4 regions of the Streptomyces sp. NPDC039462 genome follow, and region 3 is predicted to be linked to each of the others. Evidence: riboswitches for the same ligand, from Rfam matches in the RefSeq annotation. Region 3 holds a riboswitch; each other region holds the start of a gene.

The links. Region 3 has a riboswitch for cobalamin ahead of metE (5-methyltetrahydropteroyltriglutamate--homocysteine S-methyltransferase). Riboswitches for the same ligand answer to the same signal wherever they lie in the genome.
Region 1: another riboswitch for cobalamin. It lies ahead of ACZ7LU_RS20895 (energy-coupling factor ABC transporter permease); the one in region 3 lies ahead of metE (5-methyltetrahydropteroyltriglutamate--homocysteine S-methyltransferase).
Region 2: another riboswitch for cobalamin. It lies ahead of ACZ7LU_RS13405 (ribonucleoside-diphosphate reductase subunit alpha); the one in region 3 lies ahead of metE (5-methyltetrahydropteroyltriglutamate--homocysteine S-methyltransferase).
Region 4: another riboswitch for cobalamin. It lies ahead of ACZ7LU_RS28550 (ABC transporter substrate-binding protein); the one in region 3 lies ahead of metE (5-methyltetrahydropteroyltriglutamate--homocysteine S-methyltransferase).

What each region holds. Positions count from the first base shown of each region.
Region 1 covers NZ_JBVKAO010000003.1:818,956-822,525, reverse strand. Annotated here, with positions in the region: gene cbiQ (cobalt ECF transporter T component CbiQ) at 1-577, opposite strand, end outside; gene ACZ7LU_RS20900 (energy-coupling factor ABC transporter substrate-binding protein) at 584-991, opposite strand; gene ACZ7LU_RS20895 (energy-coupling factor ABC transporter permease) at 991-1,719, opposite strand; cobalamin riboswitch at 1,750-1,933, opposite strand; gene ACZ7LU_RS20890 (hypothetical protein) at 2,160-2,468, opposite strand; gene ACZ7LU_RS20885 (ArsR/SmtB family transcription factor) at 2,676-3,570, shown strand, end outside.
Region 2 covers NZ_JBVKAO010000002.1:636,252-639,821, forward strand. Annotated here, with positions in the region: gene mctP (monocarboxylate uptake permease MctP) at 1-900, shown strand, start outside; gene ACZ7LU_RS13400 (GNAT family N-acetyltransferase) at 980-1,480, shown strand; cobalamin riboswitch at 1,542-1,664, shown strand; gene ACZ7LU_RS13405 (ribonucleoside-diphosphate reductase subunit alpha) at 1,796-3,570, shown strand, end outside.
Region 3 covers NZ_JBVKAO010000001.1:1,986,549-1,990,118, reverse strand. Annotated here, with positions in the region: gene ACZ7LU_RS07970 (hypothetical protein) at 1-633, shown strand, start outside; gene ACZ7LU_RS07965 (hypothetical protein) at 792-1,589, shown strand; cobalamin riboswitch at 1,681-1,901, shown strand; gene metE (5-methyltetrahydropteroyltriglutamate--homocysteine S-methyltransferase) at 2,068-3,570, shown strand, end outside.
Region 4 covers NZ_JBVKAO010000006.1:44,674-48,243, forward strand. Annotated here, with positions in the region: gene ACZ7LU_RS28535 (HAD family hydrolase) at 1-271, opposite strand, end outside; gene ACZ7LU_RS28540 (AraC family transcriptional regulator) at 462-1,322, shown strand; gene ACZ7LU_RS28545 (VOC family protein) at 1,328-1,816, shown strand; cobalamin riboswitch at 1,814-1,998, shown strand; gene ACZ7LU_RS28550 (ABC transporter substrate-binding protein) at 2,065-3,108, shown strand; gene ACZ7LU_RS28555 (FecCD family ABC transporter permease) at 3,105-3,570, shown strand, end outside.

The sequences.
Region 1 (3,570 bases), on a different contig from region 3:
CGCGCACGAACGCGGTGGCGCCGAGACCGGCGAGGGAACGCCAGGTGGCGGCGCGGGTGGTGTGGCCGAGCCGGGCGGCCTGCGCCTGCCGGATCCGGCTCATGGAGTCCAGGAGCAGGAAGCTCATCCGGTACGTGACCAGCGCCACGTCCACGACCGGCGCGGGCACCCCCGCCTTCACCAGGCGGGGCAGCAGGTCCGACATGGGCGTGGTGAAGGCGAACAGGAGCACGCCGAGCGAGGCCGCGGAGGTCCGCAGGAGCAGACCGCCCGCCCGCGCCGGGCCGCCGTCCGCGAACGCCACGAACCCGCCGGGACCGCCGACCTGAATGAGCAGGGTCAGGGCGCCGGTCACGCAGAAGCCGAGCGGCACGCGGTAGGCGCGCCACAGTTTGCCCGGCGGCACGCCCGCCGGGCCCAGCAGCAGGGCGAGTGCGGCGACCAGCACCAGGACGGCGCCCGGCCAGGGCGGCAGCGAGATGGCCAGGACGGTGAGGCCGAGACCGAGCACGGCCTTGTCCACGGGATGCCGGCGGCGCCAGCGACTGCTGTGCGCCGCCGCGTCGATGGGCAGCACGCCGGGTCAGACCCGCTCGGTCCCGGACCGGGGGCCGCCCGCGTCGACCGGCTCGTCGGAGCCGTCCGACGCCTCCGGCCGCGCCGCTTCGGGCCGTGCCGCTTCCGCCCGGGCCTGTTCCGCGCCCTGGCGGCGGCCCTTGCGCAGCCCGAAGTAGTAGGCGAGGACGCCCGCGCCGATGGCCGCCTGTAGAGCGAACAGCGCCGACTCGACTTCCCCGGACGGGGGTTCGTACAGCGGCGAGAACCATGGATCATAGTCCGGGTCGATCTCGGTGATCGCCGTCTCGGCCTGGGCGTCGGCGCCTGCGAACGGCTCTTCCTCGTCGTCGCCGAGACCGAGCGCCAGGGGAAGCACCGCGAGCGCGGCGACGATGAGGAGCAGCAGTGTGTTGATCTTCGCGTTCCGGCTCATCAGGCGCTGGCCCCCGTCTCGGTCTTCTTCGTCGTGTCCGCCTTCTTCGTGGTGTCCGCCTGCTTGCGCTGCAGCAGTACGCCGAGGCGGGTGAGCTCGCCCTTGCTGGACTGCACGAGCAGGCGCATCACCAGGACGGTGAGCAGGCCTTCGCTGACCGCCAGGGGGATCTGGGTGACGGCGAAGATGCCGCCGAACTTGCCCAGGGCGCCCAGGAAACCGCTGCCGGGGTCGGGGAACGCCAGGGCCAGCTGGACACTGGTGACGCAGTACGTGGTCAGGTCGGCGACGAACGCCCCGAAGAACACGGTGACCATGAGCGGCACGTCGTACCGCCTCAGGAGCCGGTAGACCGCGTAACCCGCCCAGGGGCCGATGATCGCCATGGAGAACACGTTGGCGCCCAGGGTGGTGAGTCCGCCGTGGGCGAGCAGCAGTGCCTGGAAGAGCAGGGTGATGGTGCCGAGCACCGTCATGATCGGTGGCCGGAACAGGATCGCCCCGAGCCCGGTCCCCGTCGGATGCGAGCAACTGCCCGTCACCGAGGGGATTTTCAACGCGGAAAGGACAAACGTGAAGGCCCCGGAGGCTCCGAGGAGCAGCGTGCTCTCCGGATGTTCCTTGACTTCACGGGTCAGGGAGCGGACTCCGTGGACGACGAACGGCGCGGACGCTACGCCCCAGGCGATCGCGTGCGCCGGCGGGAGGAAACCCTCGGCTATGTGCATGGCTCAGCAGACCCTCTCCAGCACCTCGTGGATGGACAACGTGCCTTGGCCGGTCTCCTGGCTGACGGGTCGTACCGACCGGACTCCGCCTTCCCGGGTACGCGTGTACCCAGTGGCTGCCGCGAGGGCTGGAGCCGGACTTCCCGATCACAGTGGCGAGGGCCGCACCGGCATCACACCGGATTTCCCGAGCACCAAGGCGTGGTGACACTAGTGCGCAAAAATCGCCCTGACAACTTGCACGGCGGTCGCGCCGGTGTCACACCCGAGCGCACACCACCACCGCGTACGCCCCTGCTCAGAGGCCATGCGTAGGTCTGGCGGCCCCGAACGTCCAGGGCCCCCACCCTCGGGGTGGGGGCCCTGGACGCTCAATGGCCGGTCGTTCTCAACTCCTCAGCGCCTCAGCGCCTCAGCGCCTCAGCGCCTTCGACAGTCGATCAGGACTCGTCGTTCACCCACAGCTGCCACTTGCCGCTGCTGGGGTTCTTCTTGCAGTCCCACTCGGAGTAGATGGAGTTCCGGCCGTCGGCCTCGCACGCGGACAGGGTGCGGTAGGTGCCCACATAGATCCACGACATCGCGCCGAACTCGTCCGCGGACCTGTCGGCCGCCTCGCTCGCGGCGGAGGACGCGGTGGCCTTCGGAGCGCTGCTCCCGTGCGTGTCGGCCACCGCGGGCGTGGCAGCGAGCGCGGTGGTCAGAGCCGTCGCGGACACGAGCAGGGCGGCCTTCTTCATGTGACGCACAGATTTTCCTTCCGTCGGAGTGGAGCGGTGGGAGAACGGGGGCGGGCACCGGCGCCGCGGGCAGCGAGGTGCCGCGCGGCGCCGTCCTCCCCCCCTGGCCGGGACGGTGCTGCGTTCTCCCGGCCCCGCCAGTGTTGGCCGCCGGCCGCCACTGATCGACTCGTTTCGGGCTGGCCCGAATCGAAGGCCGCGAGGAGGATCGCCCGGGTGACGTTGCGTATCCACCTCACCGCCGAAGACCTGGCCCGCACCCGACTGGCCGCGGCGCCACGGCCCTTGCTCGAACTGGAGATCGCCGTCCGATTGCTCCAGGAGCGCTCCCACCCGGTCCGGTTCGACGCCTGGCGCAGCCGGGCGGCCCGGCATCTGCCGCCCCGGATAGGGACGTTGTGCGAGCTGATCCCCGCCACCGGCGCGGCGGTGGACTTCCTGGACCTGAGCGGCGAGGGCCACCCGGACGACCTGGTCGACCGGCTGCGCGGCACACCTGCCGACCGCGTCCGGAAGGATCTGCGGCAGTGGGCGCCCGGCCGCACCCGGGGCCTCTCGCCGGCCGTCCGCTCACTCGGCCGGGACCCTTCCCTGGTGGGAGAGTTGGCGGACACGGTCGCCCATGCCCACCAGCACTTCATCGCGCCGTACTGGTCACGCATCGACAGGCTCGCCCAGGTCGACCGGACCCGCAGGCTCCAGCAACTGGCCGGGCACGGCGTCGAGCGTCTCCTGAGCGGGCTCAACCCCCGCTACATCACCTGGGATCCGCCCGTCCTGCACCTGACCATGGCTTCCGGACGGGACGCCGACGTCCGCCTCGGCGGGCGCGGGCTCCTCCTGATCCCCACCCTGTTCGGGTCGCACTACCCCGCTCTGGACGACACCGCCGAACCCCAGCCCTGGATCACCTATCCCCTGCACGACGACCGGCCGGGCGCCGTGCCCGCCGTGTTCACCGCCGAAGCGCTGACCGGCTCCGACGCTCCGCCCGCCCTGACCGCGCTCCTGGGCCGGACCCGTGCGACCGTGCTGCGTGCCATCGGCGACCACCCCGCCTGCACCACGGGCCAACTCGCCTCACACGCCCGTATCGCCCCCGCGAGCGCCA
Region 2 (3,570 bases), on a different contig from region 3:
CCGCGTGGCGCGCTCGCGCCGCCGGAGGCCGGTCAGTGGACGTACGCGACCCTGGCGCTCGGCTCGGCCCTCGCGCTCTTCATGTACCCGCACTCGATCACGGCGACGCTCTCCTCCAAGAGCCGGAACGTGATCCGCCGCAACACCACGATCCTGCCCCTGTACTCCCTGATGCTGGGCCTGCTCGCGCTGCTCGGCTTCATGGCGATCGCGGCCGGGGTGAAGGTCGAGAACGGCCAGCTGGCGATCCCGCAGCTCTTCGAGAACATGTTCCCGGACTGGTTCACGGGCGTCGCGTTCGCCGCTATCGGCATCGGCGCGCTCGTCCCGGCAGCCATCATGTCCATCGCGGCCGCGAACCTCTTCACCCGGAACATCTACAAGGACTTCATCAAGCCCGACGCGACGCCCGAGCAGGAGACCAAGGTCTCCAAGCTGGTCTCGCTCATGGTGAAGGTGGGCGCCCTCGTCTTCGTCCTCGGCATGGACAAGACCGTCGCGATCAACTTCCAGCTCCTGGGCGGCATCTGGATCCTGCAGACGATGCCCGCGCTGGTCGGCGGCCTGTTCACCCGGTGGTTCCACCGCTGGGCGCTGCTCGCCGGCTGGGCGGTCGGCATGGTCTACGGCACGCTCGCCGCGTACGGCGTCGCCTCGCCCACGCAGAAGCACTTCGGCGGCTCGTCCGACACGATCCCGGGCATCGGCGAGATCGGCTACATCGGCCTCACCGCGTTCGTCCTGAACGTGGTCGTGACCGTGGTCCTCACCTTCGTCCTGAAGGCGCTGAAGGCGCCCGAGGGCATCGACGAGACGTCGCCGGAGGACTACACGGCGGACGCGGGCGACCCCGGTGTCATACAGGAACTGCCGAAGGCGACGGCGGGCGCCGGACACTGATCCCTGCCACCGCGCACGCGACTCGGGCCGCCGGAAAAACCGGCGGCCCTTTGTCGTACCCGTGTTGCACACTGCGCCCATGGATTTCACGATCAGCATCAGAGAGGCACGACCCGAGGATCACGAGGCCATCGGCGACCTCACCGCGCAGGCCTATCTCTTCGACGGGCATCTGGACTTCGGAGCGGACGACCCCTATCTCGCGGTGCTGCGCGACGTGCCGTCGCGGGCGGCGGCGGCCGAGGTCCTGGTGGCCGCGGCGGACGGAAAGGTGCTCGGCTGCGTCACCTACGTGCCGTCCGGCGGGCCGATGGCCGACATCGCGCGGGACGGCGAGGCCGAGATACGCATGCTGGCCGTCTCCCCCGAGGCGCGGGGCCGGGGTGTGGGCGAGACGCTCGTACGGGAGTGCGTGCGGCGCGCCGAGGAGGCGGGCCGCGGCGCGCTCGTCCTGTCCACGCAGACGTCCATGCACGCCGCCCACCGGCTGTACGAGCGCCTCGGCTTCGTGCGGACGCCCGAGCGCGACTGGAACCCGATCGAGACGGTGCCGCTGCTGACGTACGCGCTGAAACTCTAGCCGCCCCCTCTGCGGGCCGACACAAGATGTGGGCCTGCTTCAAGAGCGCGGCACAAGATGTATGCTCATGCTCGCTGTCGCCGCAGGGGAATCCGGTGCAAGTCCGGAACTGTCCCGCAACGGTAGACGTGTACGCATTTGTCGTACGCGGAGTCCGAAGACCTGCCGGCAGTGCACCCGTGCCGTCCGGCCCGGGTGCCGACCGTCCGGGCCTCGTGGAATGGGCCGGTGGACGCGGTACGCCGCCCTGCCCGGGTGCGCCCGTGTGTGCCGTCCTCTCCCCCAGGCCCAGAGCCGAGCGAGGGAGAGCTCCACGTGACCATCGCGCCTGCCGAACCTGCGTCAGCGCCGTCACAGTCGACCGCCGAGGGTACCGAAGGCACCGACGGACCCGGGGCCGCGCTGCTGCGGACCCTGACCGACCTCACCGCCGACCTCCCCGACACCGACCCCGGCCGGGTCGCCGCCGCCGCGCTGCGCGGCCGCTCGGCCCGGGCCGACGAGGCGGAGCTGCGCGAGCTGGCGACCGAGGCGGCCGCGGGGCTCATCTCGGAGGACCCTGCCTACTCCAAGCTGGCGGCCCGGCTCCTGTCGATCGGCATCCGCGAGGAGGCGGCGACACAGGGCGTGCGCTCCTTCACCGACTCCGTCGCGGTCGGCCACCGCGAGGGCCTGATCGCCGACCGCACGGCGTCCTTCGTCACCGAGCACGCGGCCCGGCTCGACGCGCTGGTGGAGGCCGCGCTCGCCGACGGCGCCGACTTCCGCTTCGAGTACTTCGGACTGCGCACCCTGCACAGCCGCTATCTGCTGCGCCACCCGATCACCCGCCAGGTCATCGAGACCCCGCAGCACTTCATGCTGCGCGTGGCGAGCGGCCTCGCGGAGGACGGCAGCGAACGCGCGCTCGACGAGGTCGCCGCGCTGTACCGCCTGATGAGCCGCCTGGACTACCTGCCGTCCTCGCCGACGCTCTTCAACTCCGGCACCCGCCACCCGCAGATGTCGTCCTGCTACCTCCTCGACTCCCCGCTGGACGAGCTCGACTCGATCTACGACCGCTACCACCAGGTCGCGCGGCTCTCCAAGCACGCGGGCGGCATCGGTCTCTCGTACTCCCGCATCCGCTCCCGGGGTTCGCTGATCCGCGGGACGAACGGGCACTCCAACGGCATCGTGCCGTTCCTGAAGACCCTGGACGCCTCGGTCGCCGCCGTGAACCAGGGCGGCCGGCGCAAGGGCGCGGCCGCGGTCTACCTGGAGACCTGGCACTCCGACATCGAGGAGTTCCTGGAGCTGCGCGACAACACCGGTGAGGACCAGCGGCGCACGCACAACCTCAACCTCGCGCACTGGATCCCCGACGAGTTCATGCGCCGGGTCGCCGCCGACCAGCCGTGGTCGCTGTTCTCGCCGTCCGACGTGCCCGAGCTCGTCGACCTGTGGGGTGAGGAGTTCGACGCCGCATACCGGCGGGCGGAGGCGGCAGGGCTCGCGAAGAAGACCATCCCCGCGCGGGACCTGTACGGCCGCATGATGCGCACCCTCGCGCAGACCGGCAACGGCTGGATGACGTTCAAGGACGCCGCCAACCGCACCGCCAACCAGACGGCGGAGCCCGGCCACACCGTGCACTCCTCGAACCTCTGCACGGAGATCCTGGAGGTGACGGACGACGGGGAGACGGCCGTCTGCAACCTCGGCTCGGTGAACCTCGGCGCGTTCGTGGACCCGGCCGCCCAGGACATCGACTGGGAGCGGCTTGACGACACCGTCCGCACCGCCGTCACCTTCCTCGACCGCGTCGTCGACATCAACTTCTACCCGACCGAGCAGGCCGGCCGCTCCAACGCCAAGTGGCGCCCGGTGGGCCTCGGCGCGATGGGTCTCCAGGACGTCTTCTTCCAGCTGAAGCTGCCCTTCGACTCCCCCGAGGCGCGGGCGCTCTCCACCCGGATCGCCGAGCGGATCATGCTCGGCGCGTACGAGGCGTCCGCGGACCTCGCCGAGCGCAACGGCCCGCTGCCCGCCTGGGAGAAGACCCGCACCGCGCGCGGCGTGCTGCACCCCGACCACTACGACGTCGAGCT
Region 3 (3,570 bases):
CAGTCCTGGAAGGTCATCGAGGGGCTTGCCGGGATCTGCAAGGCCGCCCAGGGCGAGAGGCAGGGGCTGGACATCGCGGCGAAGGCCGAAGCGGGGCTGCGCGCGGCCGGGTACCGGCCCGCGAACACCGACCAGTTGTGCAAGGACGGGGACGCCTTGGCGGTCCTGCAACGCTTCGTCGCCTACTACCAACGCCACCCCGCCGAACAAGTGGTGTTGCGCCCCGCCCCGGCGGGCGCCGCAGCGTGCGGCAACAAGATCTCCGCCACGGACGCGAGCGTCGCGCCGGGCTCGTCGATCGGCTTCTACGGCACGTGGCCCGACGCGCCGGCCACCGTGGAACTGCGCGCCGCGGAGCTGACGAACCCGATCTCCCTGGAGCCCTTCGGCGACGAGGACGACAAGGCGAGGTGCTGCAAGGACGGGACGGTATCGGTGGACCTTCCAGGAGCCGACCGTTTTGAGGGGCGGCGTCCGACGGCCATCGACGTGACGCTCGTGACGAAGAGCGGCGCCAGGGTGACGAAGCGGGCGGCGTTCACCCTCGACTGGAGCGGCGTCCCGCAGCCTCCCTCGCCCTCCTCCGGGTCATCCGCCTCCGCCTCGCCCACGTCCGACGCGCTGTCCCGATGAGTGAGCCTCCGGAGCCACGACCGGAACCCGAACCGGAACCGCCCGCCGACCCTGAGCCGGCACCCCGGCCCGCCCCCGCACCGGAGCCCACCCCGGCTCCTGATCCGGTTCCGGATCCGGCCCCTTCCCCGGCCCCCTCCCCACCCCCCATCGGCTGGTTGGAGCTCGTCGGCGCCATCGGCTCCCTCGTCACCCTCCTGACCGCGGTCCTCTTCTACTTCGGCTGGGCGAGCACCGACGCCGAGACCAAGGCCCTCGGGCTGCGCGACACCGTCTTCCACTTCTCCACCAGCGACTACCTGTTGCGCAGCGTCGGAGCCCTCTACCTCCCCGCCTGGTTCGCGGCGGGCGTCGCGCTCGGCACGCTCGGACTGCTGCGCTGGGCGGCGGGCGCACCGGAGCGGCTGGCCCGCGCCGTGCGCGTGCTGCGGTTCGCGTGGGCGGTGCCCCTCGTCCTCGTACCGCTGTATCCGCTCAACCCCTGGCTGTTCGACCTGTTGCTGCCGCTCACCGCGATCGGCGGCTTCGCGCTCAACGCGTACGCCCGCACCCGTGACCGCCGGGACCTGCGGCTCTGGGGGCTCACCCTCTTCATCTGCGTCCTGTCGCTGTTCTGGGCCGTGTCGACGTACGCGGCGATCGCGGGCCGCGGCCGGGCGGAGCTGACCGAGCGGACCCTGCTCAGCGACTTCCCGGCTGTCGCCGTCTTCAGCGAGAAGGATCTGATGATCCGCGGCGGCGGCAGCTGCTTCCGTCGCGTCACCGACAAGGGCAGCCAGTACGCGTACGAGTACGGCGGGCTGCGGCTGTTCCACGTCTCCGGAGACCGCGTCTTCCTCGTCCCCCGCTACTGGACGCCCGAGGACGGCACCCTCTACGTCCTCAAGGAGGGCCCGGGACAACGCGTCGACCTGCTCAGCGGGACCGGCCGCCGGGCACGGGAGTGCCGGGGATAGCCGATCCGGTGGGGCCACGCGTGTGGCGCCGCGTGTCGCACCTCACTTTTCGGATCCTGCCGTGACCCGGCCCACCGGTGGACGGCGTCGTAAAGTGATCAGCGCAGCTGGTTCGCCCCGTCCGCCAGGCGGGAGCGTCGCAAGAGGGAACCCGGTGGGAATCCGGGACTGCCCCGCAGCGGTGAGCGGGAACGACCGCCGTCACACGCACTGGGACCGGAGACCGGTCCTGGGAAGCGACGGCCAGTAGGCGTCCTCCCCCGTGAGGATGTGCCCGCGAGTCCGAAGACCTGCCCGCTGTCCGCGCGCGAACCGTTTCGGGCGCGGATATCCCGGTGACCTCGAGGGCGGGTCGGCGCACACATCGGACGGACGGCCGCGCCACCCGCGCGATCCCTCACCTGTCCGGTCGGTCGCCCCTTCGCGCTCTCGTCCCGTCCCCGGGATCTCAGGGATTCATCTCGCGAAGGAGATCTCCGTGACCACCAAGCCCGCAGCCGCGGCAGCACGGGCCACCGTGTACGGCTACCCCCGCCAGGGCCGCAACCGCGAACTGAAGAAGGCGATCGAGGGCTACTGGAAGGGCCGCGTCACCGCCGACGCCCTCCGTACCGCCGCCGCCGACCTCCGCCGCGCGAACTGGCAGGAACTCGCCGACGCCGGCATCGGCGAAGTCCCGACCGGCGACTTTTCGTACTACGACCACGTCCTGGACACCACCGTCATGGTCGGCGCCGTCCCCGAACGGCACCGTGCCGCGGTCGAGACGAACACGCTCGACGGCTACTTCGCGATGGCGCGCGGCACGCAGGACGTGGCGCCGCTGGAGATGACGAAGTGGTTCGACACGAACTACCACTACCTGGTGCCCGAGTTGGGTCCTGGCACGGTGTTCAGCGCCGACTCCACCAAGCAGGTCACCGAGTTCAAGGAGGCCCGGGCGCTCGGCCTCGCGGCCCGGCCCGTCCTCGTCGGCCCTGTCACCTACCTGCTGCTCGCCAAGCCCGCGCCCGGGGTGGCTCCCGACTTCGACCCGCTCACCCTCCTCGACCGTCTCCTGCCGGTGTACGCCGAAGTCCTCGCGGACCTGCGCGCGGCGGGTGCCGAGTGGGTCCAGCTCGACGAGCCCGCCCTCGTCCAGGACCGCACGCCGGCCGAACTGAACGCGGCCGAGCGCGCCTACCGCGACCTGGGCGCCCTCACCGACCGCCCCAAGCTCCTTGTCGCCTCGTACTTCGACCGGCTCGGCGACGCACTGCCGGTGCTCGCCAAGGCCCCGGTCGACGGCCTCGCCCTCGACTTCACCGGGGCGGCCGCCGCCAACCTCGACGCGCTCGCCGCCGTGGGCGGCCTGCCCGGCAAGCGGCTCGTCGCCGGTGTCGTCAACGGCCGCAACATCTGGGTCAACGACCTGGAGCAGTCCCTGGCCACGCTCGGCACCCTGCTCGGACTCGCCGACCGGGTCGACGTGGCCGCCTCCTGCTCACTCCTCCACGTCCCCATCGACACGGCCCTCGAACGTGACATCGAGCCGCAGATCCTGCGCTGGCTGGCCTTCGCCCGCCAGAAGACCACCGAGATCGTGACCCTCGCCAGGGGCCTGGCGCGGGGCACGCACACGATCTCCACCCAACTCGCCGCCAACCGCGCCGACCTGGCGTCGCGGGCGGGCTCCCCCATCACCCGCGACCCGGCCGTCCGCGCCCGTACCGAAGCCGTCACCGACGCCGACGCACGGCGCTCCCAGCCGTACGCGGAGCGGGCCGCGGCCCAGCGCGCCACCCTCCGCCTCCCCCTCCTGCCGACGACGACCATCGGCTCCTTCCCGCAGACCGGTGAACTGCGGGCCGCCCGCGCCGACCTGCGGGCCGGACGGCTCGACGGCGCGGGGTACGAGGAGCGCATCAGGGCCGAGATCCAGGAGGTCATCTCCTTTCAGGAGAAGGCTGGCATCGACGTCCTGGTGCACGGCGAGCCCGAG
Region 4 (3,570 bases), on a different contig from region 3:
GCAGCAGCGACTCTTCGAGGTCGTTGCGGTACGTCGTGTTGTCCGCGTCGAAGACGGCGTACGCGCCCTTGTGGCCGTTCTCCGCGATGACCTTGCCGAGCTTCTTCGCGACGGGCTTCGGCCAGTGTGACAGCTCACGGGCGGTGGCCACGGAGGTGTCGGCGGCGGTCGCCTCGCTGGTGGGCCACAGTGCGCTGCCCGCGAGGACGGCGGCGGCCAGCGCCCCCGTGGCACCGATGACGGCCAGCTTGCCCTTTGCCCGTACTGCCATGTCTCTACGTCCCTGCCGTTTCCTGAAAGCGATGCGCGGCCCCGTCCGGAGCGGCGCGCCATGCTATGGGCCGGGACGCTCATTTCCCATGATCGAAGTCACCGGGGGCGGGGGGTATGGGGGAGGGGGACGGGGGTAGCGGTAGGGGACTCCGCGACGCGTCCGGGCCACGCCCCGCATACTGGAACGCATGGGCTCCCGTGAGTTCGTCCGGACCGTTCCACGGCTCGGCGGCATGGTCGTCTCCGCGGTCGGCTACCGCACCGCGGGGCAGCGGCCCGCCCTGCACCGGGGCCTCCCGTCCCCGTATCTGACCTTGATCTTCTCGCTGGACGGCCCCATCGCCACCGGCGCCACCCCCGGCCAGGCCACGGGACCGGACGCGGCGCGCACCGACATCGTCGTGGGCGGCCTGCACCAGAGCCCCGCGTACGTCGTACAGCCCGAGCACGAGGCGGGCATCCAGCTCGCCGTGCACCCCCTCGCGGCCCGCCCGCTCCTCGGGCTGCCCGCCGCGGAACTGGCCGGGCAGCTCGTCGTCGGCGGCACCGACGTCCTCGGCGACCGCGCCGCCGACCTCCGCGAGCGCCTGTGCGAACTGGACCGCTGGGAGGACCGCTTCGCCCTGCTCTCCGGCTATCTGCGGCGGCGCGCGGCCGAGGACCGCGCCGCCGGGGCCGTGCGCCCGGAGGTCGCCGAGGCCTGGGCGTGGCTGGCCAGGCACCGGGGCGCGGGCACCCTCGGCGGCCTGTCCCGGCACGTGGCGCTCAGCGAGCGCCGGCTGACCGCGCTGTTCCGCGCCGAGACCGGGCTGAGCCCCAAACAGGCCGCCCGCCTGATGCGTTTCCAGCACGCCAAGGCCGCCGTGGTCCGCGCCGTCGCGGCGGGCGGGCCGCCGGACCTCGCCCGGGTCGCCGCCGAGACCGGCTATTACGACCACTCCCACCTCGTCCGCGACTTCCGGCAGTACACGGAGGCGAGCCCCACCCGCTGGCTGGCCGAGGAGTGCCGGAATATCCAAGCCGGGGCGCACGGCGGCGGAGAAGAGTGAGAGACATGAACACCACACCCGATACCACACCCGACACCACGCCTGGCGCCCCTGAAACCGCACCCGCCCCCGCCATCTGGCCGGCGCTCCAGGCCGAGGACGCCCCCGCGCTGATCGACTTCCTCGTCGGCACCGTCGGCTTCCTGCGCACCGCCGTCTACGAGGACGGCGGCCGCGTGGCCCACGCCCAGCTCGACTGGCCCGAGGGCGGCGGCATCATGCTCGGCTCGTACGACCCCGAGTCGGCGGCCGCGGCCTGCGGAAAGCCGGGCACGTCCGGTGCCTACGTCGTCACCGACCATGTGGACGCCCTGTACGCCCGCCTCACCGAGGCCGGCGTCAAGATCACCCGTGAGATCGAGGACAAGCCCTACGGCAGCCGCGAGTTCGGCATCGAGGACCCCGAGGGAAACCGCTGGTCCTTCGGCACCTACCGCGGCGAGCCGAGGCCCGTGCCGGTCCACGGCACGGACCGCCCCCGCGAGGACGCGTGATAACTTGCGCAAGCCAGTCAAACCCACACCTGGGCCAGGGAATCCGGTGCGAATCCGGAACTGACGCGCAGCGGTGAGGGGGACGGGCGGGGCCACGGCCACTGGGCGTTCCAGGACGCCCGGGAAGGCGCCCCGCCCGGTCGATCCCGAGTCCGAAGACCTGCTGGCGCCTCCGCTCGCACACCGGGCGGCGGAGGTCGTGACGCAGGCCAGGCTCCGCGTATGAGCCGCGAGACCCAAGGGATCACGTGTCCTCGACAGCCCGTATATCCACTCTGTCCGCCCTGCTCTGTGCCGGCACGCTCACGCTCACCGCGTGCGGCGGCTCCGCGGAGAAGCCGGCGGGCGGGAGCGCCGACGGCTATCCGGTGACGGTCGCCTCCTGCGGCAAGGAGGCGAAGGTCGACGCGGCGCCCCGGCGGGCCGTCTCCCTCGACCAGGGTTCCACGGAGATCCTCCTCTCCCTCGGCCTCGCCGACCGCATGGTCGGCACCGGCACCTGGACCGACCCGGTCCTGAAGAACCTGGAGAAGGACAACGCGAAGGTGGAGCGGCTCGCCGACCGCTACCCGGCGCTGGAGAAGGTCCTCTCCAAGGAGCCCGACTTCGTCAGCGCCTCCTTCCTCTACACGGTCGGCAAGGGCGGCGTCGCCGACCGCACGAAGTTCACCGAACTCGGCGTCCCCGTCTACGTCTCGCCCACCGACTGCGCGGGCAAGGACAACGACAGCGGCGGCGACGGCAAACGCGTCAAGACCCTCACCATGGACACGGTCTACAAAGAGGTGCGCGACCTGGCGAAGGTCTTCCACGTCGAGAAGCGCGGCGAGAAGCTGGTCGCGGACCTGAAGGGCCGTATCACGAAGGCCACGAAGGACATCGACGAGGCGGCCGCCTCCGACGTGACGCTCCTGTACTGGTTCGCCAACTCCGACGCCCCCTACATGGCGGGCTGCTGCGGCGCGCCCGGCATCATCACCCGCGAGCTCGGCGCGAAGAACGTCTTCGACGACACCCGCGAGGAATGGCCCCAGATCAACTGGGAGACCGTCGCCGACCGCGACCCCGACGTCCTCGTCATCGGCGACCTCACGCGCAAGTCGCAGTCGGCCGAGAGCGCGGCGGCGAAGATCAAGTTCCTGGAGACCAACCCGGCGACGAAGAACCTGACCGCCGTGAAGAAGAAGCGGTACGTCCTCCTCAGCGGCCAGGCCATGAACCCCACGATCCGCACGGTCGACGGCATCGAACAGGTCGCCGCGGGCCTGCGGAAATTCGGGCTCGTCAAGTGACGGAGGCAGCACCCGGCAGGGACACGGTCCCCGCACCCGCTCTCCCCGCGAATGCCCCCGACCCCGTCGTCTTCTCCATACGGCACGGACTGCGGCTCGGCCTCCTCTGGGTGGCCGGGGCCGCCGGGCTCGTCCTGTCCGTCTCCGTGGCCGTCACCATCGGGCCCGCGGACATCTCCGTGCCGGACGTGTGGGCGACCGTCGTCGCGCACCTCGGCTGGGGCGAGAGCCCCCTCACCCCGATCAGGGACGGCATCGTCTGGAACCTGCGGATGCCCCGCACCCTGCTCGCCGCGGTCTGCGGCGCGGGCCTCGCGGTCTGCGGGGCGGTCATGCAGTCGCTGCTCCGCAACCCGCTCGCCGACCCGTTCGTGCTCGGGGTGTCGTCCGGGGCGTCCACGGGAGCGGTCGCGGTCGTCGTCCTCGGCGTCGGCGGGGGAGCGGTCTCGGTCTCGGCGGGCG